Regions from separate parts of the Herbiconiux aconitum genome, predicted to be linked through region 1. Evidence: riboswitches for the same ligand, from Rfam matches in the RefSeq annotation. Region 1 holds a riboswitch; the other holds the start of a gene.
What was found. A riboswitch is a leader RNA that binds a small molecule or an ion and turns the genes downstream of it on or off. The one in region 1 is predicted to bind glycine.
Positions count from the first base shown of each region.

Region 2: it holds a riboswitch for glycine, as region 1 does, so the genes downstream of both, gcvT (glycine cleavage system aminomethyltransferase GcvT) here and N1027_RS00940 (L-serine ammonia-lyase) in region 1, are expected to answer to the same signal.

Region 1 is NZ_JANLCM010000001.1:209,186-216,436, reverse strand. Features, by position in the region: gene N1027_RS00950 (polyprenol monophosphomannose synthase) at 1-740, opposite strand, end outside; gene N1027_RS00945 (GtrA family protein) at 913-1,422, shown strand; glycine riboswitch at 1,480-1,578, shown strand; gene N1027_RS00940 (L-serine ammonia-lyase) at 1,731-3,194, shown strand; gene N1027_RS00935 (FUSC family protein) at 3,238-4,383, shown strand; gene trpS (tryptophan--tRNA ligase) at 4,512-5,528, opposite strand; gene N1027_RS00925 (exodeoxyribonuclease III) at 5,593-6,429, opposite strand; gene N1027_RS00920 (YhjD/YihY/BrkB family envelope integrity protein) at 6,542-7,251, opposite strand, start outside.
Region 2 is NZ_JANLCM010000002.1:298,323-321,247, reverse strand. Features, by position in the region: gene N1027_RS13055 (helix-turn-helix domain-containing protein) at 1-777, shown strand, start outside; gene N1027_RS13050 (MFS transporter) at 802-2,175, shown strand; gene typA (translational GTPase TypA) at 2,185-4,095, opposite strand; gene N1027_RS13040 (dipeptide ABC transporter ATP-binding protein) at 4,148-5,911, opposite strand; gene N1027_RS13035 (ABC transporter permease) at 5,908-6,858, opposite strand; gene N1027_RS13030 (ABC transporter permease) at 6,848-7,777, opposite strand; gene N1027_RS13025 (peptide ABC transporter substrate-binding protein) at 7,882-9,495, opposite strand; gene N1027_RS13020 (CPBP family intramembrane glutamic endopeptidase) at 9,697-10,470, shown strand; gene N1027_RS13015 (pentapeptide repeat-containing protein) at 10,582-11,352, opposite strand; gene gcvP (aminomethyl-transferring glycine dehydrogenase) at 11,389-14,346, opposite strand; gene gcvH (glycine cleavage system protein GcvH) at 14,354-14,725, opposite strand; gene gcvT (glycine cleavage system aminomethyltransferase GcvT) at 14,727-15,866, opposite strand; glycine riboswitch at 15,954-16,050, opposite strand; glycine riboswitch at 16,052-16,147, opposite strand; gene N1027_RS12995 (copper resistance CopC family protein) at 16,200-16,928, opposite strand; gene N1027_RS12990 (fatty acid desaturase family protein) at 16,945-18,036, opposite strand; gene N1027_RS12985 (cold-shock protein) at 18,229-18,438, opposite strand; gene lgt (prolipoprotein diacylglyceryl transferase) at 18,896-19,879, shown strand; gene N1027_RS12975 (hypothetical protein) at 19,885-22,797, opposite strand; gene N1027_RS12970 (heparan-alpha-glucosaminide N-acetyltransferase domain-containing protein) at 22,846-22,925, opposite strand, start outside.

The sequences.
Region 1 (7,251 bases):
CAGGGCGTGCTTCGGGCGGCGGGAAGGCTGAGCGGTTCGGGTGCGCGCCCGATCCTGCTCGCCAGCCCCCACGACGTGACCTTGGCCAGTGCTTCGACCACGATGCCGGTCGACATCTTCGACACGCCCTCTTCACGCTCGACGAACGTGATGGGGAATTCGCCGATGGTGCCGCCCGAGCGCTCGAACATCCACGCCAGCTCGATCTGGAAGCAGTAGCCCTGCGAGTTGACCGTGCTGAAGTCGATCGCCCGCAACGAGTCGGCGCGAAAACCGCGGTAGCCGCTGGTGAGGTCGTGCAGCTTCGACTGCAGCAGGATGCGGGCGTAGGCGGTGCCCGAGCGGGAGATGAGCTTGCGGTAGGCGGGCCAGTTCTTGATGACACCGCCCGGGATCCAGCGGGTTCCGATAGCCATGTCGGCGCCGTTGCGGAGCAGTGCGGTGAGGCGCGGCAGCTCTTCGGGCTGATGCGACCCGTCGGCATCCATCTCCACCACGAAGTCGTAGTCGCGCTGCAGCGCCCAGCGGAAGCCGGCGGCGTACGCGGCGCCCAGACCGTTCTTCTCGGTGCGGTGCATCACGTGGATGCGGGCGTCGTCGGCGGCCAAGTCGTCGGCCAGCTGACCGGTGCCGTCGGGCGAGTTGTCATCGACGATCAGCACCTCGGTGCCGGCCTCTGCGGCGAGAACCCGCTGCGTGACGCCGGCGATCGAGCCGATCTCGTCATAAGTCGGTATCACCACGACAGTTTTCGCCATAGTTTCCTCAATCGGTCAGGTGCTGCCAAGTCTGACGGCGCTCGAAAGCGTATCGATGCTTCCTGTTCATTTTCCCCAGTTACGCTCAGCATTCTCTTGGAAGATACGAAAAGTTCTTATCTCTGGTTTCGTACGTCAGAAACGGTATTCCTTCATGACCAGTGCCCCCGCAACGAGGTCGCGCTTTCGTCTGCTCGCTGTCGAATTCATCCGATTCGGCCTGGTCGGCGGGCTCGGCTTCATCGTGGATGTCGGGGTCTTCAACCTCCTGCGCACGACGGTCATGGACCCGGCGCACATGCACGAGGGGCCGGTGATCGCGAAGCTGATCTCGACCGGCCTGGCCATCCTCGTGAACTGGCTGGGCAACCGGTACTGGACGTTCAAAGAACGCCGCCGCGCCGACATGCTGCGCGAGAGCATCGAGTTCTTCGCCGTGAGCATCATGGGCATGGGCATCGGTCTGGCCTGCCTCTGGTTCTCGCACTACGTGTTGCACTACACCTCGCTCCTGGCCGACAACATCTCGGGCAATGTCATCGGGCTCGTGCTCGGCGCGATCTTCCGCTTCGTGCTCTACCGGGTGTGGGTGTTCGGCGAGCACCGGGTGCGCGTTCCGGATGCGCGGGTCGAGACCGCAGGAAAGACGACCTCGATCTCCTGAGGCCCGTCTGATAGGTTCTGGTTCAGTCAACTGGCAGTATGCAATTGAACAAGCCTTCGAACAGCAGCGGGAGAGTCCGTCCGAGAGCCATCGGTCGGCGCCGTAGGAGCAATTCCTCTCCGGGAAACTCTCAGGCCCATGCACCGCTGCAGTTGGGCGACTCTGGAGAGCGAATCACCGCGGCGCACCCGTTGCGTGTGGTTCCACCGATGGGGCAAGCGGCGATTACCGCGAAATCTCTCAGGTCAGGTACAGAGCGGAGAGGGACACCGTCGGCGCAACAGCGCGCCGCGGGCGAATGGAGTCCCATGACACTCAGCATCTTCGACCTCTTCTCGGTGGGCATCGGCCCGTCCAGTTCGCACACGGTCGGCCCCATGCGCGCCGCGGCCTCGTTCACGAGCTCCCTCGTCGAGGGAGGCGTGCTCGACCGCGTCGAGGGGGTGCGGGTCGACCTGTTCGGTTCGCTGGCGGCAACGGGTGTGGGGCACGGAACGCCGTCGGCCGTGTTGCTCGGTCTCGAGGGACTGCGGCCCGAGACCGTGACACCCGCGCAGATGGACGAAGGACGAGCGCGGATCGCAACGACGTCGACGACTCTGCTCGGTGGGCGCCGGCCGATCCCGTTGTGCGAAGCCGACGTCGTGATGCGACCGCTCACCGTGCTGCCTCAGCACACCAACGCGGTGCGGCTGACGGCCTTCGGCGGTGACGGTGCGGTGCTGGTCGAGGAGACGTACTACTCGGTGGGCGGGGGGTTCGTGGAGCGGGAGCAGGATGGGGGCGCTGGCGGCGCTGGGGGCGCCCTTGGTGTTGCCCCCACCGCAGTACCCTTTCCGTTCCGAACGGCGGGCGAGCTGCTCGGGCACTGCCGCGCGAGCGGACTCAGCTTCGCCGGCGTCATGCTGGCCAACGAGGTGGCACTGGCCGGAGGTGGCGATGCCGCGGCGGGCGACACGGCAGCCGACGATGCGGCAGCCGGGGTGCGGGCCCGGTTGCTGGCCATCCGCGACGTGATGGACGAGTGCGTCGAGACGAGCCTCGGGCGCACCGGCGTGCTCCCGGGCGGGCTCGCGGTGCGGCGCCGGGCGCCGGAGTGGCGGGAGCGCCTGCGGGTGGAAGACCCTCACGGAGCACCCGAGTTCTGGCAGGAGTGGGTGAACCTGGTGGCGCTCGCGGTGAACGAGGAGAACGCATCCGGGGGTCGTGTGGTGACCGCTCCCACGAACGGCGCCGCCGGAATCGTGCCGGCCGTGCTGCACTACGCGCGCACCTATCTGCCGCACCACCTACCGCCGGGGGCGACCGTGCCGGTGCCCGTGACCTCCGACGACGACGTGTGCGTGCGTTTCCTCCTGGCTGCGGCTGCCGTCGGGGTGCTCTACAAGGAGCAGGCCTCGATCTCGGGCGCCGAAGTGGGCTGTCAGGGCGAGGTGGGGTCGGCGTCGTCGATGGCGGCCGCGGGGCTCGCCGAGGTGATGGGCGGCACGCCCGAGCAGGTCGAGAACGCGGCCGAGATCGCGATGGAGCACAACCTCGGGCTCACCTGCGATCCGATCGGCGGGCTGGTGCAGATCCCGTGCATCGAGCGCAACGCCATTGCGGCGTCGAAGGCCATCAATGCGGCGAAGATGGCGCTGTGGGGCGACGGCAGCCATCACGTGAGTCTCGACCAGGTGATCGCCACCATGCGCGAGACCGGCCGCGACATGAGCGACAAGTACAAGGAGACCGCGTTGGGGGGTCTGGCGGTCAACGTCGTGGAGTGCTGACAGGCATCCGGATGCCCGCTGCGGCGCGCACTACTGTGGAAGCGTGAGCTCGGGCGGAACGACCGACGGCGCCAGCTCGCCCCCTCCTCGGCAGCAGACCGGGACCGGGCGCTGGCGGTCGATGGCGCGGGCCACGATGGTGCCGGTGCGCACCTTCCAGGCCAGTGCGCGCACGCCGCTGCTGCAGGTGTTGAAGACCGCGGCCGCCGCCGTCATCGCCTGGGTCGCCTGCTCCTTCATCGCGAGCGACGAACCGCCGATCTTCGGCGCGATCGCCGCCATCCTGGTGGTGCAGCCGAGTGTCAACCAGTCGTTCAGCCGTGCGGTCGAGCGGTCGATCGGCGTCATCGTCGGGGTGGTCGTCGCCTATCTCGTTGCGCTCGTCTTCGGAGCGCCGAGCTGGCTCATCCTGGCCGCCATCGTCATCTCGTTGCTGGTGGGCTGGGCGCTGCGCTTTCCGCCCTCGTCGACCGTGCAGATTCCGATCAGCGCGATGCTCGTGCTCTCGGTGGGCGCGCAGACGCCCGGCTACGCGGTGGAGCGCATCGTCGAGACCGTGATCGGGGCGATCATCGGGGTGTTCGTCAACTGGCTGATCGTGCCGCCGCTGGCCGTGCAGCCGGCGCATGACGCCGTCGCGACCCTCGGCCGCGAGGTCGCGGCCATCATGGACGGGCTCGCCTCGGTGCTCAGCAAGCCGACCGACGAGAAGTTCCGCACTCTGCTGCTGGTGGAGGCCCGGCTGCTCCGGCCGATGCAGACCAAGGCGCTCGCAACGCTCGAGACCGCCGAGGACAGCCTGCGGTTCAACCCCCGGCGATCCGCTCATCGCGACGTGCTGAAAACGGATGCCGCGCTGATGACCATGCTCGGAACGGTCGTCACCCGCGTGCTCGGCATGACCCGCGCCGTGAACGACCACTTCGACGACGAGCTTCGTTCCGAACCGATGACGGCGTCGATCGCCGAAGAGCTGCGTCGAGCCGCCCACGACCTGCGTCTCGTGATGGAGAACGTGGCGCCGTCCTCGCGTGACGTCGAGCGGCTGAGCGACCCGGAGCCGGCGCTCACCGCGCCGATCCAGACCCTCTCGCCCGATCCGTCGCACTGGATACTGATCGGCTCGCTCCTCGAAGACCTGCGGCGCGTGCGCGAGGAGATATTGGGCGCGGTCGACGACCTGCACTGACGTCGCCCCCACCCCCTCGCACTCCTCGCGACTCGCCAAAATCCGCCCTGAATCGACGCTGGAAAGGGCGGAATTTGGCGAGTCGCGAGGAGGAGAGCGAGTCGCGAGGAGGGAGGAGAGGGCGGGGGTCAGCGCCGGCGGGGGAGGAGACCCACCCGGTCGTAGACCGTGGCGAGGGTGGCCTCGGCCACCTCGTTGGCACGATCCGCGTTCACCGAGAGGATGCGATCGAGCTCGCCCGGGTCGTCGAGCAGCTCGAGCGTGCGCTGCCGGATCGGTGCGACCGTCTCGACCACCACCTCGGCCAGAGCCTTCTTGAGGGTGCCGTAGCCGCCGCCCGCGAACTCCTCCACGACGTCGTCGACCGTGCGGTCGGTGAGGATCGCGAAGACGGTGAGCAGATTCGCCAGCCCCGGTTTGAGCTCGCGATCGAAGCGCACCTCGCCGTCGGCATCCGTCACCGCCCGCATGATCTTCTTCTCGGTGATCTTCGGCTCGTCGAGCAGCCAGATCAGCCCCGAGGTCGACTCCGACGACTTCGACATCTTCGCCGTGGGGTTCTGCAGATCGAAGATCTTCGCGGTGTCTTTCAGGATGTAGGGCTTCGGCACCGTGAACGTGTCGCCGAAGCGCGCGTTGAAGCGGTTCGCGAGGTCTCGGGTGAGTTCGATGTGCTGCCGTTGGTCTTCGCCTACCGGCACGTCGACGGCCTGATAGAGCAGGATGTCGCCGGCCTGCAGCACCGGGTAGGTGAACAGACCGACGGATGCCGCCTCCTGCCCCTGCTTCGAGGCCTTGTCTTTGAACTGGGTCATCCGCGCCGCCTCACCGAATCCGGTGATGGTGTTGAGCACCCAGGCGAGCTCGGCGTGTGCCGGAACGTGCGACTGCACGAAGAGCGTCGACCGGGTGGGGTCGATGCCGGCCGCGATGTATTGCGCGGTGGTGCGGCGGGTGTTCTCGCGCAGGGCGATCGGGTCTTGCGGCACCGTGATGGCGTGCAGATCGGCGAGGAAGAAGAATGCGTCGTGCGTCTCCTGCAGCGCCTTCCAGCTGAGCAGGGCGCCGATGTAGTTGCCGAGGTGCAGCGAATCGGCCGAGGGCTGCATACCCGAGAGAAGGCGGGGCTTGGAAGAGTCGGTCATTGGGGCGTTTCTCACTGTTCTGGTACGAACGCTGCGCCGCAGTAGCGGCGGTGCAGCAACAAAACTACAGGTCGTAGTCGACGACGACGGGAGCGTGGTCGCTCCAGCGTGCGTCGTGGGTGGCCGCTCGGTCGACGGCGTAGTTCGTGACCGTGGCGGCGAGATCGGGCGTGGCCAGTTGGTAGTCGATGCGCCAGCCGGTGTCGGTGTCGAAGGCGCGCCCGCGCTGCGACCACCAGGTGTAGGGGCCCTCGACCTCGCCCGACCATCGACGGCCGACGTCGACCCAGCCGAGACCGGCGCCCTTGTTGTACTCCGGGTCGCCTTCGGCGCCCAGGAACTTGTCGAAGTAGTCGCGTTCGCCGGGCAGGAAGCCGGCGCGCTTCACGTTGCCCTTCCAGTTCTTGATGTCGAGGGTGCGGTGGCCGACGTTGAGGTCGCCCACCACCAGCGCGAGCGGGTTGTGTTCGCGCAGCATCGGAAGGTGGGCGAGCATCGCGTCGAGGAACTTGTACTTCTCGTCTTGCTTCGGGGTGTCGGCGACGCCGGAGTGCACGTAGGTGGAGACCACCGTGACGAGCTTGCCGTTCCATTCGTAGTCGGCCTCGAGCCAGCGCCCTGCGCTGTCGAAGTCGTCGGGCCCGAAGGTGACCCGATGGATGTTCGCCTTGTCGCGGCTCGCGAGCGCCACACCGGCGCGACCCTTCGCCGTCGCCGGGTCGTGCAGGATGTTCCAGTCGGGCCCGAGGAGGTTCTCGAGGTCACTGGTCTCGGCCCGCACCTCCTGCATCGCAAGGATGTCGACCCCCCTGGTGCTCAGCCACTCGCCCATGCCGTTGCGGAATGCAGCGCGCACGCCGTTCACGTTGACTGAGGCGATTCGGAGGGGCTTCTGGGGCATGGTTCTACTGTAGCGGCGGGCGCTGACACCGCCTTCCGGGGGCGGCCCGGTGCATCCGTTCGCCCATGTGACGCCGGGCGCGGGCCCCGGGCGTGACCTCCTTGCTCCCGGCTCAGAGCTTCTTCGAGAGCTTCAGCGCCTCGGCCCGGTCGAGCTTCTCGAGCCGCTCGAGCTTCTTGCGCACACGCCGGCGGGCGAGCCCGTGCGTGGTGGTGAGTTCGTTCCGCAGGCGCTCGCGCTCGGCCGAGACCAGGGTGTCGCGCGCATCCGCCACCCGCTGCTGACGCTCGACCTCCATCTGTTCCGGGCTCAGCGCGCGGGGATCGATGCCCGCGTCATCCATGCCCACCGCGATCCAGGTGGCCGACACGAGGATGACGCGGCAGACCAGGTTGAGGAAGATCATGATTCCGATGATCACGGCGAACGACGCGAGGAGCGGGTTCGAGGTGGCGCCGCCGAGGAGCAGACTGCCGAGGATCTTCAGCACGCCGAGGGCGGCGCCTCCGATGACGGCACCCACCACGAGACGGCGCAACGGGATCTTCACTCCCGACAGCACACGGAAGGCCACTCCGAGCACGAGACTGTCGAACGCGAACACGACGAGCACGCCCACGAGCCAAGCCACGAAGAGGGCGACCGGCGACTCCGAATCGATGCCCACGAGGTTGAATACGATCGTGAGCCCCTGATTGCTCAACAGACTCACCGCCGACGAGAGGACGATCGCGATGCCGAACCCGAGGGCGAGCCCGAAATCCTTGAGCTTGAGGATCACCGGGTTCGTGGTGGGTGGGTCGAGTTTAAAGATGCGCCGGA
Region 2 (22,925 bases), on a different contig from region 1:
CAATTGGTGGTGACGGATTGCGGGTACTTCCCCCGCGCGAAGCACCACGGGCAGGTTCGCAAGGCCCCCATCGGCCAGCTCGTCGTGCTCGTCTGCGTCGAAGGGCGCGGCTGGTGCGAGACCCGGGCCGGACGATTCGACGTCAGCGCCTCCGAGGCGGTGATCCTGCCCCCTGGCGAGCCGCACAGTTACGGAGCGGATCACGACGATCCGTGGACCCTGTGGTGGTACCACGTCACGGGGTCGGATGTCGACACCTTCGCCCGGGTCGCGGGCCTTTCGTCTCAGAAGCCGGTCAGGCCGGTTCGGAACATCTACCATGTCGTCTCCCTGATGACCGAGGTGGTGGCCTGGATGGAACGGGACTCCACCACGCCGAGCCTGCTCGCGGCGGCGGGAGCGGCCTGGCACGCACTCACGCTCTTCGCCGCTGAGCGCCAAGGAGCGGCCGACTCGGCCGACATCATCGAGCAGGCGGCCGACTACATCCGCACGAACCTCGCCGAGCAGCTCACCGTCGCCGAGCTCGCCGCGATGTCGTCGCTCAGCGGATCGCATTTCGGCGCGTTGTTCAAGAGGCACATCGGATCGCCGGTGGTGCAGTACCAGACGATGCTCCGGATGGCGAAGGCCCGCGAACTGCTCGACACGACGCAGAGCCCCGTGGCGACCATCGCGCGGGAGGTCGGCTATCCGGACTCGTTCTACTTCGCGCGCCAGTTCAAGAAGATCCATGGCGTACCGCCGCGCGACTACCGCAATCAGCACAAGGGCTGAGCCCGGTGGCGTACGGTCGAAGGTGTGAGCGACGCAACGACGACCGGCGGCCTGTTCTCGAGGCACTACCGGCTGGTCACCATCGGGGCGATCTCGCTGATCTTCGTCGCCGCCTTCGAGAACCTCGCGGTCACCACCGTCATGCCGGTGATCAGCGCCGAACTCGACGGCGCCGCGCTGTACGCCGTCGCCTTCGCGGCTCCGCTCGCCGTGTCGGTGCTCGGGATGGTCGTGGCCGGCACCTGGGCCGACCGGGCGGGCCCTCGGCATCCGCTCTACGCATCCGTCGCCCTGTTCGTGCTGGGGCTGTTCGTCGCGGGCACCGCCACCACCATGGAAGCCGTCGTGGCCGGACGCCTGGTGCACGGTCTCGGCGGAGGGGCCATGACGGTGTCGCTCTACGTCGTCGTGGCCCGCGTGTATCCGCCGGCCCTGCAACCACGCATCTTCGGACTGTTCGCCGCGGCCTGGGTCATCCCGGCACTGGTCGGACCGTTCATCGCCGGCGTGCTCGGAGAGACCGTGGGCTGGCGCTGGGTGTTTCTCGGCGTGGCCGTGCTCTCGGTGTTCGCCGCCGTCATGGTGGTGCCCGCGATGCGGTCGATGCGGGAACCGGATGCCGCCCCCAAGCCTCCCTGGAGCGCTCCGCGCATCCTGTGGTCGCTGCTCTTGGCGGTCGCGATCCTCGGTCTCAGTCTGTCGACGGAGTTGGACGGAATCGCGGTCTTCGCGCTGGGTGGGGTCGCGCTGGTGGTGACAGTGATCGCACTGCGCCCATTGATTCCTCCGCGCACTCTGCTGGGCGGCCGCGGACTTCCGACGGTCGTGCTGTTGCGGATGCTGCTGGCCGGCGGGTACGTCGCGGCCGAGGTCTATCTGCCCTACTTCCTCACCGGCGAGTTCGGACTCAGCCCCGCCCTCGCCGGTCTCGCGCTCACGGCCGCCGGCGTGGCCTGGGGGGTGTCCTCGTGGTTGCAAGGGCAGTTCAGCGACCGGCTGACGACGCGCACGAGTCTGCGCATCGGCACCGCCGGTGTCAGCCTCGCCGTCGGCATCGTGCTCCTCACGGCGTTCCTCGGCCTGCCCGCGTGGGTCGCGATCGTGGGCTGGGCGGTCTCGGGCGCCGGCATGGGGCTGTGCTATCCGCGCCTCTCCGTGCTCGTGCTGGAGTACTCGGCGCCCGGCAACCAGGGATTCAACAGTTCGGCTCTCAACATCGCCGATGCCGTCGGTCCGGCGATGGCGCTCTCGTTCGCCGGCATCCTGTTCCAATCCTTCGACGCCTTTCCGGCTGTCTTCGCGCTGGGCCTGCTGCTCACCCTCGGTGCGCTCACTCTCAGCGGGCGCACCGGAACGCCGGCGACGGCCGAAGCCGCCACCGGCGTTTCCTCGCGGTAGCCGCGAGGATCAGGAGTTGTTGGCGCGCTTCAGGTTCGCCGTCTTGCGGGCACGCAGGTTCTGGTCGAGCTCGACCTTGCGGATGCGCACCGTCTCCGGCGTCACCTCGACGCACTCGTCTTCGCGGGCGAACTCGAGGCTCTCCTCGAGCGAGAGCTGACGCGACGGGGTCATCGACTCGAAGTTGTCGGCCGTCGACTGACGCATGTTGGTCAGCTTCTTCTCTTTGGTGATGTTCACGTCCATGTCGTCGGCGCGCGAGTTCTCGCCGATCACCATGCCCTCGTAGACCTCTTCGGTGGGGTTCACGAAGAAGGTCATGCGCTCCTGCAGAGCGATGATGGCGAAGGGCGTCACGACGCCCGCGCGGTCGGCCACGATCGAACCGTTGTTGCGGGTGACGATCGCACCGGCCCACTCATCGTAACCGTGCGAGATCGCGTTCGCGATGCCGGTGCCGCGGGTGATGGTGAGGAACTCGGTGCGGAAGCCGATGAGGCCGCGCGAGGGAACGATGAACTCCATGCGCACCCAGCCGGTGCCGTGGTTGGACATGCCGTCCATCCGGCCCTTGCGGGCGGCGAGCAGCTGCGTGATGGCGCCGAGGTACTCCTCGGGCGCATCGATGGTGAGGTGCTCGTAGGGCTCGTGCGTCTTGCCGTTGACCTGGCGGGTGACCACCTGGGGCTTGCCGACGGTGAGCTCGTAGCCCTCACGACGCATGTTCTCGACCAGGATGGCGAGCGCGAGCTCTCCACGGCCCTGAACTTCCCAGGCGGCGGGGTTTCCGATGTCGACGACGCGGAGCGACACGTTACCGATCAGCTCGCGGTCGAGGCGGTCCTTCACCATGCGGGCGGTGAGCTTGTGGCCCTTGACCTTGCCGACCAGCGGCGAGGTGTTGGTGCCGATGGTCATCGAGATCGCAGGGTCGTCGACGGTGATCGCCGGCAGCGGCCGCACATCCTCGGGGTCGGCGATGGTCTCGCCGATCGTGATCTCCTCGATGCCGGCGATGGCGACGATGTCGCCGGGGCCGGCCGATTCGGTCGGGAAGCGGGTGAGCGCCACCGTCTTCAGCAGCTCGCTGATGCGCTGGTTCGTGACGGTGCCGTCGTGCTTGACCCAGGCGACCTGCTGACCCTTCTTGATCGTGCCGTTGAAGACACGGAGAAGGGCGAGACGGCCGAGGAACGGCGAGGAGTCGAGGTTGGTGACGTGCGCCTGGAGGGGCGCCTCGTCGTCGTAGGTCGGCGCCGGGATGTGCTCCAGGATCGCGCCGAACAGCGGCTCGAGGTCGTCGTTGTCGGGCAGGGTGCCGTTTTCGGGCTTGTTCAGGCTCGCGGCGCCGTTACGGCCGGAGGCGTAGACCACCGGCACGTCGAGGATGGCGTCGAGGTCGAGGTCGGGCACGTCGTCGGCCATGTCGGAGGCGAGGCCGAGCAGCAGATCCTGCGACTCCCCCACGACCTCGTCGATGCGCGCATCCGGCCGGTCGGTCTTGTTGACCAGCAGGATGACGGGCAGCTTCGCCTCGAGCGCCTTGCGGAGCACGAAGCGGGTCTGCGGCAGCGGGCCCTCGGACGCGTCGACCAGCAGCACGACGCCGTCGACCATGGACAGGCCGCGCTCGACCTCGCCACCGAAGTCGGCGTGGCCCGGGGTGTCGATCACGTTGATGGTGATCGGCTTGCCGTCGGCGTGCTTGCCGTTGTAGGAGATCGCCGTGTTCTTGGCGAGGATCGTGATGCCCTTCTCCCGCTCGAGGTCGTTCGAGTCCATCATCCGGTCGTCGGCATCGAAATGCGCGTCAAAGGAGTTGGTCTGCGTGAGCATGGCGTCGACGAGAGTCGTCTTGCCGTGGTCGACGTGGGCGACGATCGCGACATTACGCAGGTCATCACGGGTGGCATGTGCCATGGGAAAAGTCCTCAGGTATTCGGGGGAAAAGGGGGCGACGAGGCCCGATCCGCTAAACGCCCAGGGTGATTCCAGCTCCCGGGATGGCGTTCAGCAACTCCTTAGTATATTGCTCCTGAGGGTTGTCGAAGACGTCATCGGTCGAAGCGGCCTCCACGATGGTGCCTTTCTGCATCACGCAGACGTTGTCGGCGATGACGCGCACCACTGCCAGGTCGTGGGTGATGAACAGATACGTCAGCTCCAGTTCGGCCTGCAGATCGGCCAGAAGCTTCAGGATCTGGGCCTGCACCAGCACGTCGAGAGCCGAGACCGCCTCATCGAGAACCACGATGTCGGGCTTCAGCGCGAGCGCACGGGCGATGGCCACACGCTGCCGCTGACCACCGGAGAGCTCGTTCGGGTAACGCGTGATGAGCGACTGCGGCAACGCGACCTGGTCGAGCAGCTCGAGCACGCGCTCCTTGCGCGAGGTGCGATCGCCGACCTTGTGCGTGTCGAGCGGCTCGCCGATGGTGTTGCCGATGTTGCGCAGCGGGTCGAGTGAGCCGTACGGGTCCTGGAACACCGGCTGCATGCGCCGCCGCAGATCGAGCAGTGGCTTGCCCTTGAGGGGCGCGACGTCTTGCCCGTCGATCATGATCGACCCGCTGGTGGGGTCTTCGAGGCGCAGGATCATCCGGGCCACCGTGGACTTGCCCGAACCCGACTCCCCCACGAGAGCTGTGGTCGTGCCCTTCTCCACCGAGAAGTTCACCTTGTCGGAGGCGATGACCTCACCGGCCGCGCCCTTGCCCTGGCCACGGATCTTGTAGACCTTCGTGAGGTCTTTCACGACGATGGCGTCAGGACGCTTCGTCGTGGGCAGGTGCTCGAGACGCTCCTCAGCGGCGGCGATCAGGTCGAGACCTTCGGTCACCTTCGTGGGGGCGTACTCCAGGTCGCTCAGGTGATGCGTCGCCGACTCGTGCGTCGCCGACTGGATGCGCCGCGAAGCCAGGCTCGGAGCCGCGGCCACCAGGCGCTGCGTGTACGGGTGCAGCGGGTTCTCCAGGATCTCCTTCGACGGCCCCGCCTCGACGATGCGGCCCTTGTACATCACGACGAGCTGCTCGGCGCGCTCGGCGGCGAGGCCGAGGTCGTGCGTGATGAACAGCACGGCGGTGCCGATGTCGCGGGTGAGCGTCTCGAGGTGGTCGAGGATGCGCCGCTGCACCGTCACGTCGAGAGCCGAGGTCGGCTCGTCGGCGATCAGGAGCTTCGGGCGCGAGGACAGTCCGATGCCGATCAGCACGCGCTGGCGCATGCCGCCGGAGAACTGGTGCGGGAACTGCTTCAGCCGCTTGTCGGCATCCGAGAGCCCGGCTTCGCGGAGCACCTGGATGGCGTGGGCGCGGACTTCCTTGCGACCGGATGCGATGCCGTTGGCGCGGATGGTCTCCTCGACCTGGAAGCCGATGCTCCACACCGGGTTCAGGTTCGACATCGGGTCCTGCGGAACGAAGCCGATCAGCTTGCCGCGGATCTCCTCCATCTCCTTCTCGGAGTACTTCGTGAGCTCCCGACCGTCGAACTCGATCGAACCGCCGGTGATCCGGCCGGGGCCGGGAAGGAGGTTGATGATCGCGTGCGCGGTGGTGGACTTGCCGGAGCCCGACTCCCCCACGATGGCGAGGGTCTGGCCGGGCATCAGGGTGAGGTCGACGCCGCGCACGGCGGGAACGACGCCCTCGGTGGTCTGGAAGCCGACCTGGAGGTCCTTGATCTGGAGCAGGGGCTTCTGATCGTCGGATGGTGAGATGGTGCGGTCGCTCATCGCTGAGCCCTCGCCTTCGGGTCGAGAGCGTCTCGGATGACCTCGCCCAGCATGATGAAGCTGAGCACGGTGAGCGAGAGCGCGATGGACGGATAGATGAGCGTCTGCGGCGCGGTGCGGAGGTCGGTCTGCGCCTGGCTGATGTCGTTGCCCCACGACATGGTCGTGTTGGGCAATCCGACGCCGAGGAACGACAGGGTCGCCTCGGCCACGATGGCCGCTCCGAGGGAGATCGTCGAGACGACGATGACCGGGGCGATCGAGTTCGGCAGCACGTGCCGGATCAGGATGCGGAACTTCGAGACGCCGAGCGCCTGAGCGGCCATGACGTAGTCGGAGTTCTTCACCCGGAAGATCTCGGCTCTCAGAACACGCGCTGTCGCCGGCCAGGCGAAGATGCCGATGGCCAGTGAGATCACGAACACGTTCCGGTAGGCCGAGAACACCGACATGATGACCACGGCGGCCAGGATGTAGGGGATCGAGAAGAAGATGTCGCCCGCGCGGGACAGCACGGAGTCGACCCAGCCGCCGTAGTAACCGGCGAACATGCCGAACAGCACGCCGAGCACCGTGGTGAGGATGATCACGATGATGCCGACCGACAGCGAGGTCGAGGTGCCGTGGATGATGCGCGAGAAGACGTCGCAGCCCTGCTTGGTGAAGCCGAGGATGTGCTCGGCGGTCGGGGCGCCGTTGCTGTTGGACAGCTGGCAGTTGTCGTTCGGCGGCACCTGGGTGAACAGGGTCGGGAAGAACGCGACGATCACGACGAGCAGGATGATCGCGGCCGAGATCCAGAACATCGGCCGGCGGCGCATGTCGCGCCACGCGTCGATCCAGAGGTTGCTGGGCCGTTCGCCCACCTTGACCGCGTCGATCGCGACGAGGGGGGTCTCCTCGAGGGGCGCGACGAAGTGCTTCGAAGTCGGAGTGTTATTTGACATAGCGGATCCTCGGGTCGAGAAGGCCGTACAGGAGGTCGACCACGAGGTTGACCACCAGATAGATGAGCACCATGACCGTCACGAACGAGACGACGGTTGGTCCTTCGCCTCGGATGATGGCCTGGTAGAGCGTTCGCCCGACGCCGGGCACGTTGAAGATGCCCTCCGTCACGGTCGCGCCGACCAGCAGCACACCGAAGTCGGTGGCGGCGTAGGTGACGACCGGGATGAGCGAGTTGCGGAGGATGTGCACCGGGATGATCCGACGGCGGGTGAGTCCCTTGCCGTAGGCCGTTCGAACGAAGTCGAGGGTCTGGGTCTCGATCACCGAGGCGCGGGTCAACCGCACGATCTGGGCGAAGGTGATGCTCGCCAAGACGAACGCCGGGAGTATCAGGTCTTGGATCGGTGCCCCGGAGGAGACCGTGGTTCTCGCCCATCCGAGTTGGATGCCGAAGATGAACTGACCGACGAAGGCGATGACGAAGATCGGCAGCGAGATGAAGATGAGGCTGATCACGAGCGCCGATGCATCGAAGAGCTTCCCCTTCCGCAAGCCGGAGACGAGACCGATGAGAACGCCGCCGACGAATTCGATGAACAGAGCCATGATCGCGAGACGGATGGTGACCGGGAACGTGCGGGCGAGGATCTCGGAGACCGGCTCACCTGAGAAGGAGGTGCCGAAGTCGCCGCGGAGGATCCCGCCGAGGTACAGGAAGTACTGCACGATGAACGGTTGGTCGAGGTGGTATTCCTGACGCAGACGTTCGAGGAGAGCCGGGTTCGGGGTCTTGTCGCCGAAGAGGGCGAGAAGCGGGTCTCCGGGCATCGCGAAGACCATGAAGTAGATGAGGAAGGTCGTACCGAGCAGGACGGGAATTGCCTGCAGAATACGCCTGAAGATATATCCGGCCAAAGGTCAGACCGTACCAATCGGGCTAATGGGCATAATGCCACCTGGACTAGAGAACATGATACGGGGGCGACAGCCGATGGCCGTCGCCCCCGATCGAGCGAGTACTAGCTCTTGGTGACCGCGTAGTACAGCGGAACCGAGTTCCAGCCGAACTGCACGTCGGCAACAGCTTCGCTGGAGCCACCGGTGACGTTGGAGTACCACAGCGGGATCGCCGGGAGGTCCTTCAGCAGGATCTCCTGGGCCTTCTGGAAGTCATCGTTCGCCTCGGCGGTGTCGGTGGTCGACGAGCCGGCCTGGAGCAGAGCGTCGAAGTCGGGGTTCGAGTAGTCACCGTCGTTCGAGGATGCGTTGGTCGCGTACAGCGGGCCCAGGAAGTTGAACAGACCCGGGTAGTCGGCCTGCCATCCGGTACGGAAAGCCGTCTGGATGGTGCGGTCGGTGATCGCCGTGCGCTGCTCGGCGAAGGTCGGGTACGGAGCACCCGACGCGTCGATTCCGAGCGTGTTCTTGATGCTGTTCGACACGGCGTCGACCCAGCCCTGGTGACCGCCGTCGGAGTTGTAGGCGATCTGGAAGGTGCCCGACCACGGCGAGATGGCGTCGGCCTGAGCCCACAGCTTCTTCGCCTCGTCAGCGTTGAACTTCAGCACGTCGGCGCCCTCGAGCGAGTCGCTCCAGCCCTCGATCACCGGGGAGGTGAAGTCGGAGGCGGGGGTGCGGGTGCCCTGGAAGATGACGTCGGTGATCTCGTCGCGGTTGATCGCCATCGAGATGGCGGCGCGGCGGAGCTTGCCTTCTTCGTCGTTGCCGAAGTGCGCGAGGCGCTCCGGGATGGTGAACGACTGGAACACAGCGGAGGGCTGGTTCACGGCGCGGTCGCCCAGGTCGGACTCGTAGGTGCCGAACGCGCTGTCCGGAACCGCGTCGAGCACGTCGAGGTTGCCACCGAGGAGGTCGGCGTAGGCGGCGTCCTGGCTGGCGTAGAACACGAAGGTCACGCCGCCGTTGGCCGGCTTGCGGCCGCCCTTGTACTCGTCGTTGACGACGAGGTCGATCTTCTCGTTGTGCTGCCAGGCGTCAGCCGAGGCCAGCTTGTACGGGCCGTTGCCGATCGGGGACTGGCCGAAGGCGTCCATGTCGGCGAAGGCCGACTTGGGCAGCGGGTAGAAGGCCGAGTAGCCCAGGCGCAGCGGGAAGTCGGCGCGCGGCTCCTTCAGGGTGACGGTGAAGGTGGTCGGGTCGACGACGGTGAGGCCGGTGAGGGGGCTGTCCTCGTCGTAGCTGAAGCCTTCGATGTCCTCGAAGAAGTAGCTGTTCAGCTGCTCGTTCGAGAGGAGGGCGCCGAACTGCCAGGCGTCGACGAAGCTCTGCGCGTCGACCGGGTCACCGTTGGTGAAGGTCAGGTCGGGCTTGATCTTGATCGTGAAGGTCTTCGAGTCGGTGGTGTCGATCGACTCGGCCACGTCGAGCTGCGGCGCGCCGGTTGCGTCGTAGTACTCGAGTCCGGCGAAGATGGAGTCGACGATGCGCCCACCACCGGTTTCGTTGGTGTTGGTGGGGATCAACGGGTTCTGCGGTTCAGAACCGTTTGCCGTGATGACCGCGGAAGAGCTTCCCGTGGGGGTGTCCGAGCTGCCGCTGGCGCAGCCGGACAGTGCGAGTGCACTCGCGGCAGCCAGCGCGATGACGCCGATGCCTAACCGTCTGATTTTCAATTTTCCTCCTGTGCAAAATGCGGGCAAGGCGAAAACCCCCTTATGGAGGGCGCAGCCTAAGGAAGTACCCTAAGTGGGGGTACCTGTAACAGCAAAACGGTGGCCAAAAAAGTTACATACACGAAACTATCTCTGCTGGTTTCTTGTGGCTTTCCCACAGAAGATGGGGAAAACGAGCGCATGGCGCAAGAAAGTGGAGTCATGACTCGAGCGGTTGAGTGGCCTCGTCTGCGTCGGCGCCGTCTGTGGACCGAGATCGCGCTCGTTCTCGGGGTCTCCCTCGGCGCATCCGCCGTGTACTCGATCGTCAATCTCATCGGTCGCCTCACCGCTGACACCGCTCTGGCCGACCAGACCGCCACCATCAACGGCGCTCTGAGCGACCGCGCCTGGCTCGATCTCACCTATCAGCTGCTCGCGATCTTCTTCGACCTGGTGCCAGTGGCTCTGGCGTTCTACCTGCTCGCGATCTCCGGCGGCAATCCTTTCCGCCGCGTCGGCTTCGACGCCCGGAAGCCGGTCAGTGACATAGGCCGTGGCCTCCTTCTCGCGGTCGCGATCGGGGTTCCCGGCATCGCGCTCTACTTCGTGGGCCGGGCGTTCGGCTTCACCGTCAACGTCGTGCCCGCGCCGCTCGACACCTACTGGTGGACCACGCCGATCCTCATCCTCTCCGCCCTCCGCGCCGCCCTGCAGGAGGAGCTGATCGTGATCGGCTACCTGTTCACGAGGCTGCGCCAGCTCGGCTGGGGCAAGTGGCAGATCATCCTGTCCGCGGCTGTGTTGCGCGGCAGCTACCACCTCTACCAGGGCATCGGGCCGTTCTTCGGCAACCTGGTGCTGGGCATCGTGTTCGGCTGGTGCTACTGGCGGTGGGGCCGTGTGATGCCGCTGGTCATCGCGCACTGGATCATCGACATCGCCTCGTTCGTCGGCTACGCCTGGGCCTTGGCCAGTTTCCCGAGCCTGTTTTGATTGTGCGCCGCCGCCCCTGCGGCGCACCTTGCGGCAACCCCGGGCGCTGAACGGTCTTCCGCTCTCACCGCCGGATGCGACGAGCGCGGTCGCCGCATCCCGCCGACATCGTTAGGCCTTCCGCTGCTTGCGGTTGGAGACGATGAACGCCACGATGCCGAGCACCACGAGCAGACCGCCGCCGATGAAGCCGCCGATCATCAGCACGTTGGGAGTGCCGCCGGAGCCGCTCTGCGCATCCGGGGCCTCCGCCACCGGCGTGAAGATCGGGTCGCTCGTGGGCGGCGCGGTCGGCGACGCCGCGACGTTGACGGTGATCACGGCCTGAGCCGTTCCGGGGTCGTTGCCGGCGAACGTCGTGGAGAGTTGGCAGAAGATGTTCGAGGTGCCGATGGGGAATGTCTGCCCGGGTTCCACCGGGGTGCCCACGATCGAGCAGCCGTCGAGGGTCAACCCGGTCGGCAGGTTGGCCGCGAAGTCGACCGGAGCCTGCCCGGAGGCGTCGGCCGTGACGTCGATGACGCCGGGCAGGACGCTCGAATTCGTGAAGTCGGCTCCCACGACGCGGGTCGCGCTGAAATCGGCGCCGTCGAGAACCGCTCCGTCGAACTTGGCGCCCTGGATGTCGCCTCCCGCGAAGTTCGCACCGCTCAACGCCGCGTTGCGGAAGTCGCCCTCCCCGAAGCGCGTGCCACTCAGATCGACCCCGGCGCATTGCGCGCCGCCCGGCCCGTTGTCGCTCAGCCGGTAGACGACGCAGTCGCCCTCGGCGAAGACCGGGTCGGCGGCTTGTGCCGGAGCCGCCCCGATGCCGACCAGTGCGATCCCCGCGATCAGGCCGGCCAGCAGACGAACAGAGCGGAAGCGTGGGGCGTCGGGCATGGCGAGAACCTTAGCAAAGCCCGATGACGCGCACTCTCACTCGAACGCTTCGGGCGGCGGGCAGGCGCAGACCAGATTGCGGTCGCCGTAGGCCTGGTCGATCCGGCGCACCGGCGGCCAGTACTTTCCCCGCACCAGCGAATGCACGGGGTACACCGCGGTCTCGCGGTCGTAGGGATGCGTCCACTCCCCCTCGATCACGGACTGCGCTGTGTGAGGTGCGTTCCGCAAGGGGTTGTCGTCGGCGGGCCATTCGCCCGCGGCCACGGCGTCGATCTCCTGCTTGATGCGGATCATCGCCTCCACGAAGCGGTCGATCTCGGCGAGATCTTCACTCTCGGTGGGCTCCACCATGAGCGTTCCGGGCACCGGGAAGCTCATGGTCGGTGCATGGAAGCCGTAGTCGACGAGGCGCTTCGCGACGTCGTCGACCGACACCCCGGAGGCCGCCGTGATGGCACGCAGATCGAGGATGCACTCGTGGGCCACCAGGCCGTTCTCGCCCGTGTAGAGCACCGGGAAGTGCGGTGCCAGCCGCGCGGCGACGTAGTTCGCGGCGAGCACGGCCGAAGCCGTGGCATCCGCGAGGCCCTCGAGCCCCATCATGCGCACGTAGGCCCAGCTGATCGGCAGGATGCTCGGGCTGCCGTAGGGCGCGGCCGAGATCGGGCCGCCGGCGTGCTCGACGCGGGTGCCGTCGATCAGCAGGTGCTGGGCATCCTGAGCGAATATATGCCCCGGAAGGAATGGAGCCAGGTGAGCCTTCGCGGCCACCGGTCCGACGCCCGGCCCGCCACCGCCGTGCGGGATGCAGAAGGTCTTGTGCAGGTTCAGATGCGAGACATCGCCGCCGAAGTCGCCGAACCGCGCGAAGCCGAGGAGGGCGTTGAGATTCGCGCCGTCGACGTACACCTGGCCGCCGGCCTCGTGCACCAGGCGGCAGATCTCGGTGACCTCGTGCTCGTACACGCCGTGGGTGGAGGGGTACGTGATCATGAGCGCGGCGAGATCGGAGGCGTGCTGCTCGATCTTGGCGCGCAGGTCGTCGAGGTCGACGTTGCCGAGCTCGTCGCAGGCCACGACGACCACCTTCATGCCGGCGAGAACAGCAGACGCCGCGTTGGTGCCGTGCGCGCTCGACGGGATGAGGCACACGGTGCGGTCGAGGTCGCCGCGCGAGCGGTGGTAGCCGCGGATGGCGAGCAGTCCGGCGAGCTCGCCCTGGCTGCCGGCGTTCGGCTGCAGCGACACCGAGTCGTAACCCGTGACGTCGGCGAGCCAGCGCTCGAGCTGGCCGATGAGTTCCAGGTAACCCCCGACGTCGCTCTTCGGCGCGAAGGGGTGGATGCCGGCGAACTCGCGCCAGGTCACCGCCTCCATCTCGCTGGCCGCGTTGAGCTTCATCGTGCACGAGCCGAGCGGGATCATCCCGCGGTCGAGTGCGTAGTCGTAGTCGGCGAGACGCTTGAGGTAGCGCATCATGCTCGTCTCCGACCGGTGGGTGTTGAACACCGGATGCGTGAGGTAGTCGCTGGTGCGCACGAGGTGCTCGGGGATGCTCGGGACGACCTCGGAGATCGCCTCGGCCGCTGCGCTGACGCGACGCGCGCGATCCGCGTTGGCCTCGGACGCGGTTAGCGCTTCGGTCGTCGCGATCAGTGGCGTCGTGACCGCGTCGAACACCAGAGCCACCTGCAACAACTCCGCGTCGCCCGTGGTCTCGTCGACGGAGATGCCGATGGTGTCGTCGTCGTCGACGCGCAGCAGGATGCCCTGCGAGTGGGCGTGCTCGGCCAGCCCGCGAGCCCGGCCCGGAACGCGCACCTGGATCGTGTCGAAGTAGTCGCCGTGCACGATCTCGTAGCCGGCGGCCGCGAGCTGAGCGGCCAGCGAGCGAGCGGCCCGGTTCACCTCGCTCGCGATCGCGCGGAGGCCCTCGGGGCCGTGGTAGACCGCGTACATGCCCGCCATCACGGCGAGCAGCACCTGAGCGGTGCAGATGTTGGAGGTGGCCTTCTCACGCCGGATGTGCTGCTCACGCGCCTGCAGGCTGAGCCGGTAGGCCGGGTGCCCCGCCGCATCCACGCTGACTCCCACCAGCCGGCCGGGAAGCTGCCGTTCGAGCCCTGAGCGCACCGACATGTAGCCGGCGTGCGGGCCACCGAAGCCCATGGGCACGCCGAAACGCTGGCTGGTGCCGATGGCGACGTCGGCGCCCAGCTCCCCCGGCGACGTGAGGAGCGCGAGGGCGAGCAGGTCGGCACCGACCACGGCGATGCCGCCGGCCTGGTGCACGATCTCGATGACATCGGCCGGATTCCACACCCGTCCGGAGGCGCCCGGGTACTGGATGAACACGCCGAATGCGTCGGCGGCCGGATGCGCGGGGTGGTCGACCGCGTCGAGATCCATCTCGACGATCTCGATCCCGACCGCTTCGGCGCGCGATCGCAAGAGCGACTTGGTCTGCGGGAACGCATCCGCGTCGACGATGAAGCGGTGCGAGGCCGACTTGCTCGCCCGGCGGGCCAGCAGCATCCCCTCGACCGCCGCCGTCGACTCGTCGAGCATGGAGGCGTTCGCGGTGGCGAGACCGGTGAGGTCGGCCACCATGGTCTGGAAGTTGATCAGCGCCTCGAGCCGCCCCTGCGAGATCTCGGGCTGGTAGGGCGTGTAGGCCGTGTACCAGCTCGGGTTCTCGAGAACGTTGCGCTTGATCACGGCGGGCGTGATCGTGTCGTAGTAGCCGAGCCCGAGGTAGGAGGTGGAGACCCGGTTCTGAGCGGCCAGCGCCCGGAGTTCGTCGACGGCCTCCCGTTCGGTGGCCGCCGGCGGCACGAGCGAGTCGGCGAGCGAGCGGTCGAACTGGATGGCGCGCGGCACGGCCGCAGCCATCAGCTCGGCGACGCTGGAGTAGCCGACCGCTTCGAGCATGCGGGACTGCGCCGCCGCATCCGTGCCGATGTGCCGGGAGGAGAAGGGCAGTTGGGTCATCGTGTGGTCATTCCCCGATCAGGGCGTTGTAGTCGGCGAGCGAGAGCAGTTCGGGCAGCTCGCTGAATTCGATCTTGAGCAGCCACCCTGCGCCCAGCGGATCGCTGTTCACGAGCTCGGGCGCGTCTTCGACGGCGGCGTTCTTCTCCACCACCGTGCCGTCGACAGGGGCGAAGAGCTCGCCCACCGACTTGGTCGATTCGATCTCGCCCACGACGCTTCCGCCGGCGATCACGGTGCCGGCAGCAGGCAGGTCGAGGTAGACGATGTCGCCGAGCTGCGCTGCCGCGTAGGCGGTGATGCCGATGGTGGCGACGCTGCCCTCGACGAGCACCCACTCGTGCTCGGAGGTGTAGCGGAGTTCGCTCTGGTCAGTCATGTCAGTCCTTCTTCCGGCGGTAGAACGGGAGGGTCGTGGTGCGGAACGTGAGGCGGGTGCCACGGATGTCGACGCTGAGCTCCGTGTCCGGCTCGGCGAACCGCGGAGCGACGTAGGCCATGGCGATCGGATGCCCGAGCGTCGGCGAGAGCGCCCCGCTCGTCACGACGCCGATCGGCTCCGTGGCCGCGTCGTCGGCGGCCTCGGCGTAGATCGCGTAGTCGGCGCGGGCGGCGCGGCGACCGTCGGCCACCAGACCGACCAGCACCGGCGCATCCGTCGCCGGCCCCTGCTCGAGGGCTTCTCGACCGACGAAGGCGGCCTTCGCCATCGCGGGCACGCGCCCGAGTCCGGCCTGCACCGGGAAGGTCTCGAGCGAGAGCTCATGGCCGTAGAGCGGCATGCCGGCTTCGAGGCGCAGCGTGTCGCGGCTGGCGAGCCCTGCGGGCACGATCCCCTTGTCGGCTCCGGCCTCGGCGACGGCCGTCCACACGGCTTCGGCGAGATCCGGATGCACATACAGCTCGAATCCGTCCTCCCCCGTGTAGCCCGTACGCGCCACGAGAACCCGCTCGCCACGGAAGGTGCCCTCGATCGCCCGGTAGTAGCGCAGCTCGTCGAGCCCAGGTGCCTCGAAGCCCGCGGTCGCCTCGAGGATGGCCCGCGAGCCCGGACCCTGCACGGCGATCAGCGCCGTCTCGTCGCTCGTGTCGCGCAGCATGGCGTCGAACCCGTCGATCCGGTCGGCCAGCGCCGCCGCAACCGGGTCGTGGTTCGAGGCGTTGGCCACGACGAGGAAGTCGGAGTCTCCGGTGCGATAGACCACGAGGTCGTCGATGATCCCGCCCTCGGGGGCCAACAGCAGGGAGTACTTCGCCTGACCGAGCTCGATGGCCGAGAGCCGACCGGCGAGCGCGTGGTCGAGGAACGCCCCGGCCTCAGCGCCGGACACCTCGAACTCGGCCATGTGCGAGAGGTCGAAGAGGCCGGCCGCGCTCCGCACCGCGTGGTGTTCGGCGAGGTCGCTCGAATAGCGCACCGGCATCTGCCAGCCGGCGAAGTCGGTGAAGGTGGCGCCGGCGGCGACGTGCACCGCGTGCAGCGGGGAGTAGCGGGGAGGGGAATCCGTCGATTCGGTCATGAGTTCTCCGGTTTCGTCGCAGGCGGGGCCGGCGAGTGGCGGGAGCACACTGCGCGGTGTCGAATCGTGCAGATCTGCTCTGAGAACTCCCCCTCTGTCATCGTGCCTGAGAGTTTCACGCCGCAAGCGACGCTTTCACCATGGGCGAGCCGCTGTCGATGCTGCGGACTGCTTTCCAGAGCGGCCAGTTCGATGCGGTACGAGGACCTGAGAGATTATCGGGGAGGATTGCTCCTTCGGTGCCGTTCCGGATTGTGGAGCGGCTCTCCCGCGTCGAGCTAGTGGCCAGCGGTATTCAGTTGGAAGGTGCTACGCGAACGAGCATAGCGCCCCTCACTGATCGCCGTAGCCGCCACCACGGCTGCGCCGCACCGCGAGCACGACGATCCCCGCGATGGCCCCGAGAGCCACGAGACCGAGGAGCACGGCGACGGGCCACGGCACGACGGGAGCGGATGCCGGGCTCGGCGCATCCGTCGCCGTGACCGTCGCCTCGGTGGCGTCGGCGGTCGGCACGGGTGTCGACGCGGTCGCGACCGGGGCCGGACCGGCCGCGTCGGGAGTGGAGGTCGGGGTGCCGTCGGGGTCTCCTGCCCATGCGTCGCCACAGGCGGGCGATTCGGTCAAGCCGTCGTGGGCGCCGTCGAGCGTGCTGGGTTCGTAGTCGAACTCGTACTGCCCCGACGTCGGGTGCCCGTCGGAGGAGACGACCTGCCAGAGCACGACGTAGGCGCCCGCGAGCCCGAGCGCGATCGGCGTGTCGACTGTGGAGTCCTGCACCGACAGGCATCCGGATTCGTGGTGCAGCCCCTCGCTGTCCACCACCTCGATCGCGAAGCCGTCGGTGCTTTCGCCGAGGGTGAGGAGCTCGTCAGAGAAATCCAGGGTCACGACACCGGGATCGGTCGTCAGCGAGTCTCCGGCCGCCGGTGACGACGATTGGAGCGCGTCATGAGCCGACGCCGCACCCGCCGATCCGACGACGAGGAGCGCGACGACGCCGGCGGCTGCGAGGCCGCCGGCGAGGGCGTTGAAACGGGTGCGGGTGGGCGGAGTTCTCACCCGACAACGATATCCGTCAGCTTCGACGAACCCGGTACTGGTTCACCAGCGGGCAGTCGAAGGGATCGGGTGCGTGCATGCCCACCCGGTTCATGTAGGCGATCACCGCGACGTGCGCCTCGAGCAGCGAGGTCTGCGTGTAGGGGATCTTGTGGGTCGCGCAGTACTCCTGCACGATCGGCCGTGCCTTCATCAGGTTCGGGCGGGCCATGTTCGGGAACAGGTGGTGCTCGACCTGCAGGTTGAGCCCGCCCATGAACACGGTCATGCCCCAGCCGCCCGCGATGTTGCGGGAGGAGAGCACCTGCTTGCTGAGGAAGTCGATGCGGCTGCCGGCGGGGAAGATCGTCATTCCCACGTGGTTGGGGGCGAAGGACGCACCCATGTAGAGGCCGAAGACGGCCAGCTGCACGCCGATGAAGGCGAACGCCATGCCGAGCGGCAGGAAGTAGAAGATGACGGCGACATAGGCGACGAGACGGATGCCGATGAACCAGAGTTCGAAACGGCGGCCCTCGACCGGCTTGCGGCTGAACAGCGTCTTGAACGACAGGTAGTGGAGATTCAGGCCCTCGAGCAGCAGCAGCGGATACAGCGCGTAGCCCTGGCGGCGGGTGAGCCACGCCATCAGGCCTCGGCGCGACGCGGCATCCTCTTCGATGAAGGAGACCGTGTCGATCTCGATGTCGGGGTCTTTGCCGATCACGTTCGGGTTGCCGTGGTGGCGGGTGTGCTTCGACATCCACCAGGTGTAGCTCATACCGACGAATGCGGTGGCGAGGGTGCGGCCGGCGCGGTCGTTGGCGGGGCCGGACTCGAACACCTGACGGTGCGAGGCCTCATGGGCGAGAAAAGCGAATTGCGTGAAGATGATGCCGAGTCCGCCGGCGATCGCCAGCTGCCACCACGACTCGCCGAGCAGCACGAAGCCGGCAGCGGCCCCGCCCAGGGCGAGCACCAGCACGGAGAACATGCCGATGTAGAAGGTGCGGCGCTTGCGGAGCAAGCCCACGTCACGCACGGTGGTGAGGAGTTCGGAATAGGCGGCCGTCGGATGCGCGGCACCGGCCTTACGAGGAACGGTGGCGCGCGCGGCCGGATTGTTCATGACGGTCAACGGGACCTGCTCACTGGTGTCGGGTTCGACTTCCCAGTCGTGTGTTCGAGCATTCGCCCATGTTCAGATGCACTCAGGCTACGGGGCAAACCTGCGTGTTGGCCCCCGGGTTGACAAAACAAAGAACCCGTGTCGCCAATGGCGAACACGGGTTCTTCACGTCAGGCGCTGAGCGCCGGCGACTTACGCGCTGAGCGGCGTGATGTTCTCCGCCTGCAGGCCCTTGCGGCCCTGGGTGACGTCGAAGCTGACGCGCTGGTTCTCTTCGAGGTTCTTGTATCCGCTGCCGCTGATGCCGGAGTGGTGAGCGAAGACATCCTCGCCACCGTCATCGGGGGAGATGAAGCCGAAGCCCTTTTCGGAGTTGAACCATTTCACGGTGCCTGTAGGCATTGTTTTTCTCTTTTCGAGGTAAGCGGCCCCGCCTGTCGGGACCTACCGTCGCGGTGTACTTTGTTCCGCTCCTCAGAAAAACAAGTCCGTGTCTCATGCGAAATGAGCCTCGTAGAAACGAGCACAGACCCTATTCAAGATTCATGGGTAACACAACAACTTCGTCAAGCTTAGCCGGGGACGCCGGTTTTCGCTACGAACACGCTAGGAAATGCCGCTGATCCAGGCCGTCGCCATCATCGAGATCAGTCCGAAGAGAAGGATGGCGGCCACGATCACCCCGAAGACGATGCGGTTGCGGTTCGGGTGTTCGTCGCTCATGGGTCCGTTCTACTCGGCGAACCTGGGCCGCTGCCCCGAGGCGGATCCCGAGGGCGACCCTATCCTTTAGAATTCGACGTGGCCGGGTCGAACCGGTGCATCGCGCAACTCGCCGCGCTCTCGTGAAAGGTCGCAGATCATCAGCCCGCTAAGCATCCCGAGCCCCGATCATTCGTTCGCGGTCTTCCCTGTCTGGATCTTCCAGATCCACATCTACGCGCTGTTCATCCTCGCGGGGATCATCGTGGCGATGCTGATCGTGAACCGGCGCCTCAGCGCTCGAGGCGGGGAACCGGGCATCGTCATCGACATCGTGCTCTGGGCGATTCCGCTCGGCATCATCGGCGCCCGGTTCTATCACGTGTTCACGCACCTCGGCGACTACTTCTACCCCGGCGCCGACCTGCTCAACGTCTTCGCGATCTGGGACGGCGGCAACGCCCTGTACGGGTCACTGATCGGTGGTGCGATCGGTGCGTTCATCGGATGCCGGATCACGGGCATCCGGCTCTGGTCGTTCGCCGACGCGCTGGCCCCGGCACTGCTCGTGGCCCAGGCGATCGGCCGCCTCGGCAATTACTTCAACCAGGAGCTCTACGGTCTGCCGACCAACCTCCCCTGGGGCCTCGAGATCGACCCGTCGGTGAGCCCGGCGTTCCCGACGGGCCTGCCGGCCGACACGCTCTTCCACCCGCTGTTCCTCTACGAGATCATCTGGAACCTGGTGGGCGTCGCACTGCTGCTCCTGATCGAGCGCCGCTTCCGTCTCCGCTGGGGCCGCCTGTTCGCGCTGTACCTCGTCTGGTACGGCCTGGGTCGGAGCTGGCTCGAAGCGATCCGCATCGACCCGTCGAGCGACGGCTTCCTCGGCATCCCGGCCAACATCTGGGCGTCGTTCGCGGCGATCGCGCTGGGGCTCGTGCTGTTCTTCGTGCAGGGCCGCCGGCATCCGGGAGTCGAGATCTCCGTCTACCGCGAGGGACGCGGCCCCAAGGGCGTCAAGACGCCCGAAGAAGTGGCCGAAGACGAGGCTGCGGAAGCAGAGGCGCGCTGGACCGACGAGGAACTCGCGGGAACGGCTGTCGAGAAGGCGCCGACGTCGGAGACGACCTCGAAGTAGCAGGCCTACAGCCGCCTCGCGCTCAGCGCTTCGTGCTCCTGCGCCGCGATGGCGCGTTCGAACGGGGGCGGGGCGTCCGATCGCCCGCCTTTCGCGGCTGCGTCGTAGCGGATGAGGCCCGCGCGATAGAGCGCATCCGCTTCATCGATGTCGCCGGTGCGCGCGAGCAAGCGGGCGCTGAACACGCACAGTCTCGCGGCCGCACCCGGTTCTCCGGACGCGTCGAAGAGCGACGCCGCCTCCCGAGCCACCACGATCGCTTCGCCTTCGCGATCCAGGTCGTCGAGCGCCCGGGCGCGGGACTCCGCGACACTGGCGTTCAGGAGCGGTTCGAAGCAGTTCAGCGCGATGGCCTCGCTCACGACGTCGTCGAGCGTGCGGAGGGCGACCGGGTCGCCGAATGCGGCCTGCGCACGTGCGAGCAGGTGCAGGGCATCGATGAGCAGAGTCGACGCGGGCACGCCGCCACCTGGTGCGCGCTCGCCCTCCTCGCCCCGTGACGTGCGCGCTCGGCGGGCCGCCTCCTGCAGCACCGGGACTGACGCCGGATCGTCGTTGTCGAGAAGCAGCCGACCGAACGCGATGCCTGCCCGAGCCGAGCCGTGCTCGTCGGCGACGCGACCGAACTCCTCGAGCGCGAGGCTCCAGAGACAGTACGCGGCCGGATCGTCGTCGGTGGCCCGGCTGGCGTGGCCGAGCCAGTAGAACGCCTCAGCCCGAAGCGACGGATCGCCTTCCGCAGACATCGCTTCGACGACATCCTCGAGTAGGCGCCGCGCTTCGCCGCCGCGATCGGCCCGCACCAAGGCGCAAGCCAGGCGGAAGGCCATCGCGTCGACGTCCGGATGCCCGAAACGCTCGGCCGTCTGGTGCGCGGTGCGCAGAGCTTCGAGCGCACCCTCGACGGAACCGACCCGACTCAGCAGATGACCCAGCACGCCGCAGGCATCGAGCACGCCTTCACAGTGACCGAGTTCGACGTACAGCTGAAGAGCGCGGTCGGCGTCGTCGATGGCGTGCTCGATCGCGGCCGCTGCTTCGTGCGGGTCGAGAAGGAAGATCACCGTCGACCGCCGGAGGAGGGCGGATGCCCGCAAGGCGCGATCGATCGGATCGCCGAGGAGCACATCGATTGCCGCGAGCGCCTCCTGGGCGCGCCCGAGCGCGAAGTTCACGTCGGCCAGCACGAACAAGCCGGGACTCCGACGAACGCCCACCACGCCGGCGAGCGCGCTCGACAGGAGCGATTCCGCTTCCAGCAGGCGCCCCTCCTGCAGGAACAGGGTGGCCAGAGCGACCGCGATTCGCAGTCTGGGTCCTTGATCGAGGCCGAGCTCTCCAGCGCGTTCGACCGCCTTTCCGAGCACGTCCTCCTGGCCCGCGAGTGGGGCGCCGAAGAGCAGCAGACCGAGTTGGAGATCGAGCTCCGCGTCGTCGTCGAGGTCGTCGACGATCAAACAATCGACGCGCTGAGCGAGCTGCTGCTCTGCGGAACGGATCTCGCCGCGCTCGACGTGCATCCGGATGCGCACTGCGAACAGCTCGGCGCGAGTCAGCGGGTCGGCGCGTGGGAGTGCGTCGTCGATGGCTGCCTCGGCTGCCCGTCGATCGCCGACGGCCGCGTACTCCCGGGCGCTGGCGAGCAGGGCGCGCGGCTCGACCAGACGCTGATCAGCCGGTGCGGCTCGTTCGATTCCGGCAACGGCCTCGGCGCCGAACACCGCCGCGGCCGGCCGTCCGGGCAGATGCCGGCGGTCGTTACGATCATCTCGATCATCTCGATCATCTCGATCGCCGAGTTCCCGCCTCCACGGAGACGGTTCCCACGCCGTCACCGGGCGGATCGCGCGAGCCTCATCGAGACGACGCGCGAACCGGTCGCTTCCGTTTCGCGCATCGAAGGCGTCAGCGAGCCCGGATGCCGCGGTCCAGCACGCCTTGGCGAACGTGGTCGCCGTCCAACCGCCGATCCGGGCGCCGAGGTGGGGGGCGAGGGTGGGTGCATCGTTGGGGGTGATGGCCGACCCACCGCGCCCGGACCGGGTGAGGGCGTCCATCGCTCCGCCGGCGGCGCACAGAAGAGCGAAATGCGCCGACTCGGCCAACGGGTCAGCGGCGAGCCAGCAGGCATGGCGTTCCACCAACTCGCGTGCGCGCCGCAGAGCGCCGACCCGGACCGCGAACTCGATGTGAGCGGCGACGGCCTCAAGGTTGTGGGCTCCGTGGCGCACCCGCTCGTAGCCGGAGAGATGCACGTCTCTGGCGTCGTCGAGACGGCCGGTCAGCAGATACGGCACGAGTGAGCGTGACAACCCGAGCTCGGGTTCGTCGGCGCAGGCGACGCCGCTTCCACGGAGCCGATCGGCGGCAGCAGCGGCACGGTCGAGCCTGCCGCTCCGGGCGTGCCACACGATCTCGGCACTCAGCACGCAGGCGTCGCAGAGGAGGGGTTCGGCCCGAACTTTCCGACCGTTCTGCGAACCGAACCCAGTGGTCGCCCGCGCGAGGCTCTCAGCAGCCAGCGCACCGTCGCCGAGGGCAGCGGCGACCTCGAAACGCGCGAAGTCGAGAGCACGCAGATCAGCGCCCTGAAACGAGAACACCTCGAGCATCTCGTCGAGGCACGCAGAGATCGTCTCCCGGTCGTAGCGGGGGCTGCTCGCGAGAAGTCGAGGGATGGAGGCGAAGTCCCAGAGGAGGTCGAGATCGCCCACGGTCGCCGGAAACCGGAGCGGATCGCTCAGGTGCAGTTCGAGGCAGCGGTCGAACGCGCGGAGGCGGGTCGTCGAATCGCCGGATGCTGCCGCCCACGCGCTGAGGCGCAGCCGGGACTCGTAGCCCAGCACGTCATCGTCGAGTGCATCGCTCAGATGAACGGCGCTCTGCAGTAGGGCTCGTTCGACTTGCCCGGTGGGCATGCGATCACTCTGCAGGAGCAGCCGGCGCACGTGTTCCTCCGGCCGCATCTAGTACGGCAGCCTTCCGATGGCCTGGCCGGGAGTCCACTGAGTGGCCACGGCGGCGGGGTCGACCGGGCCCATGGGCT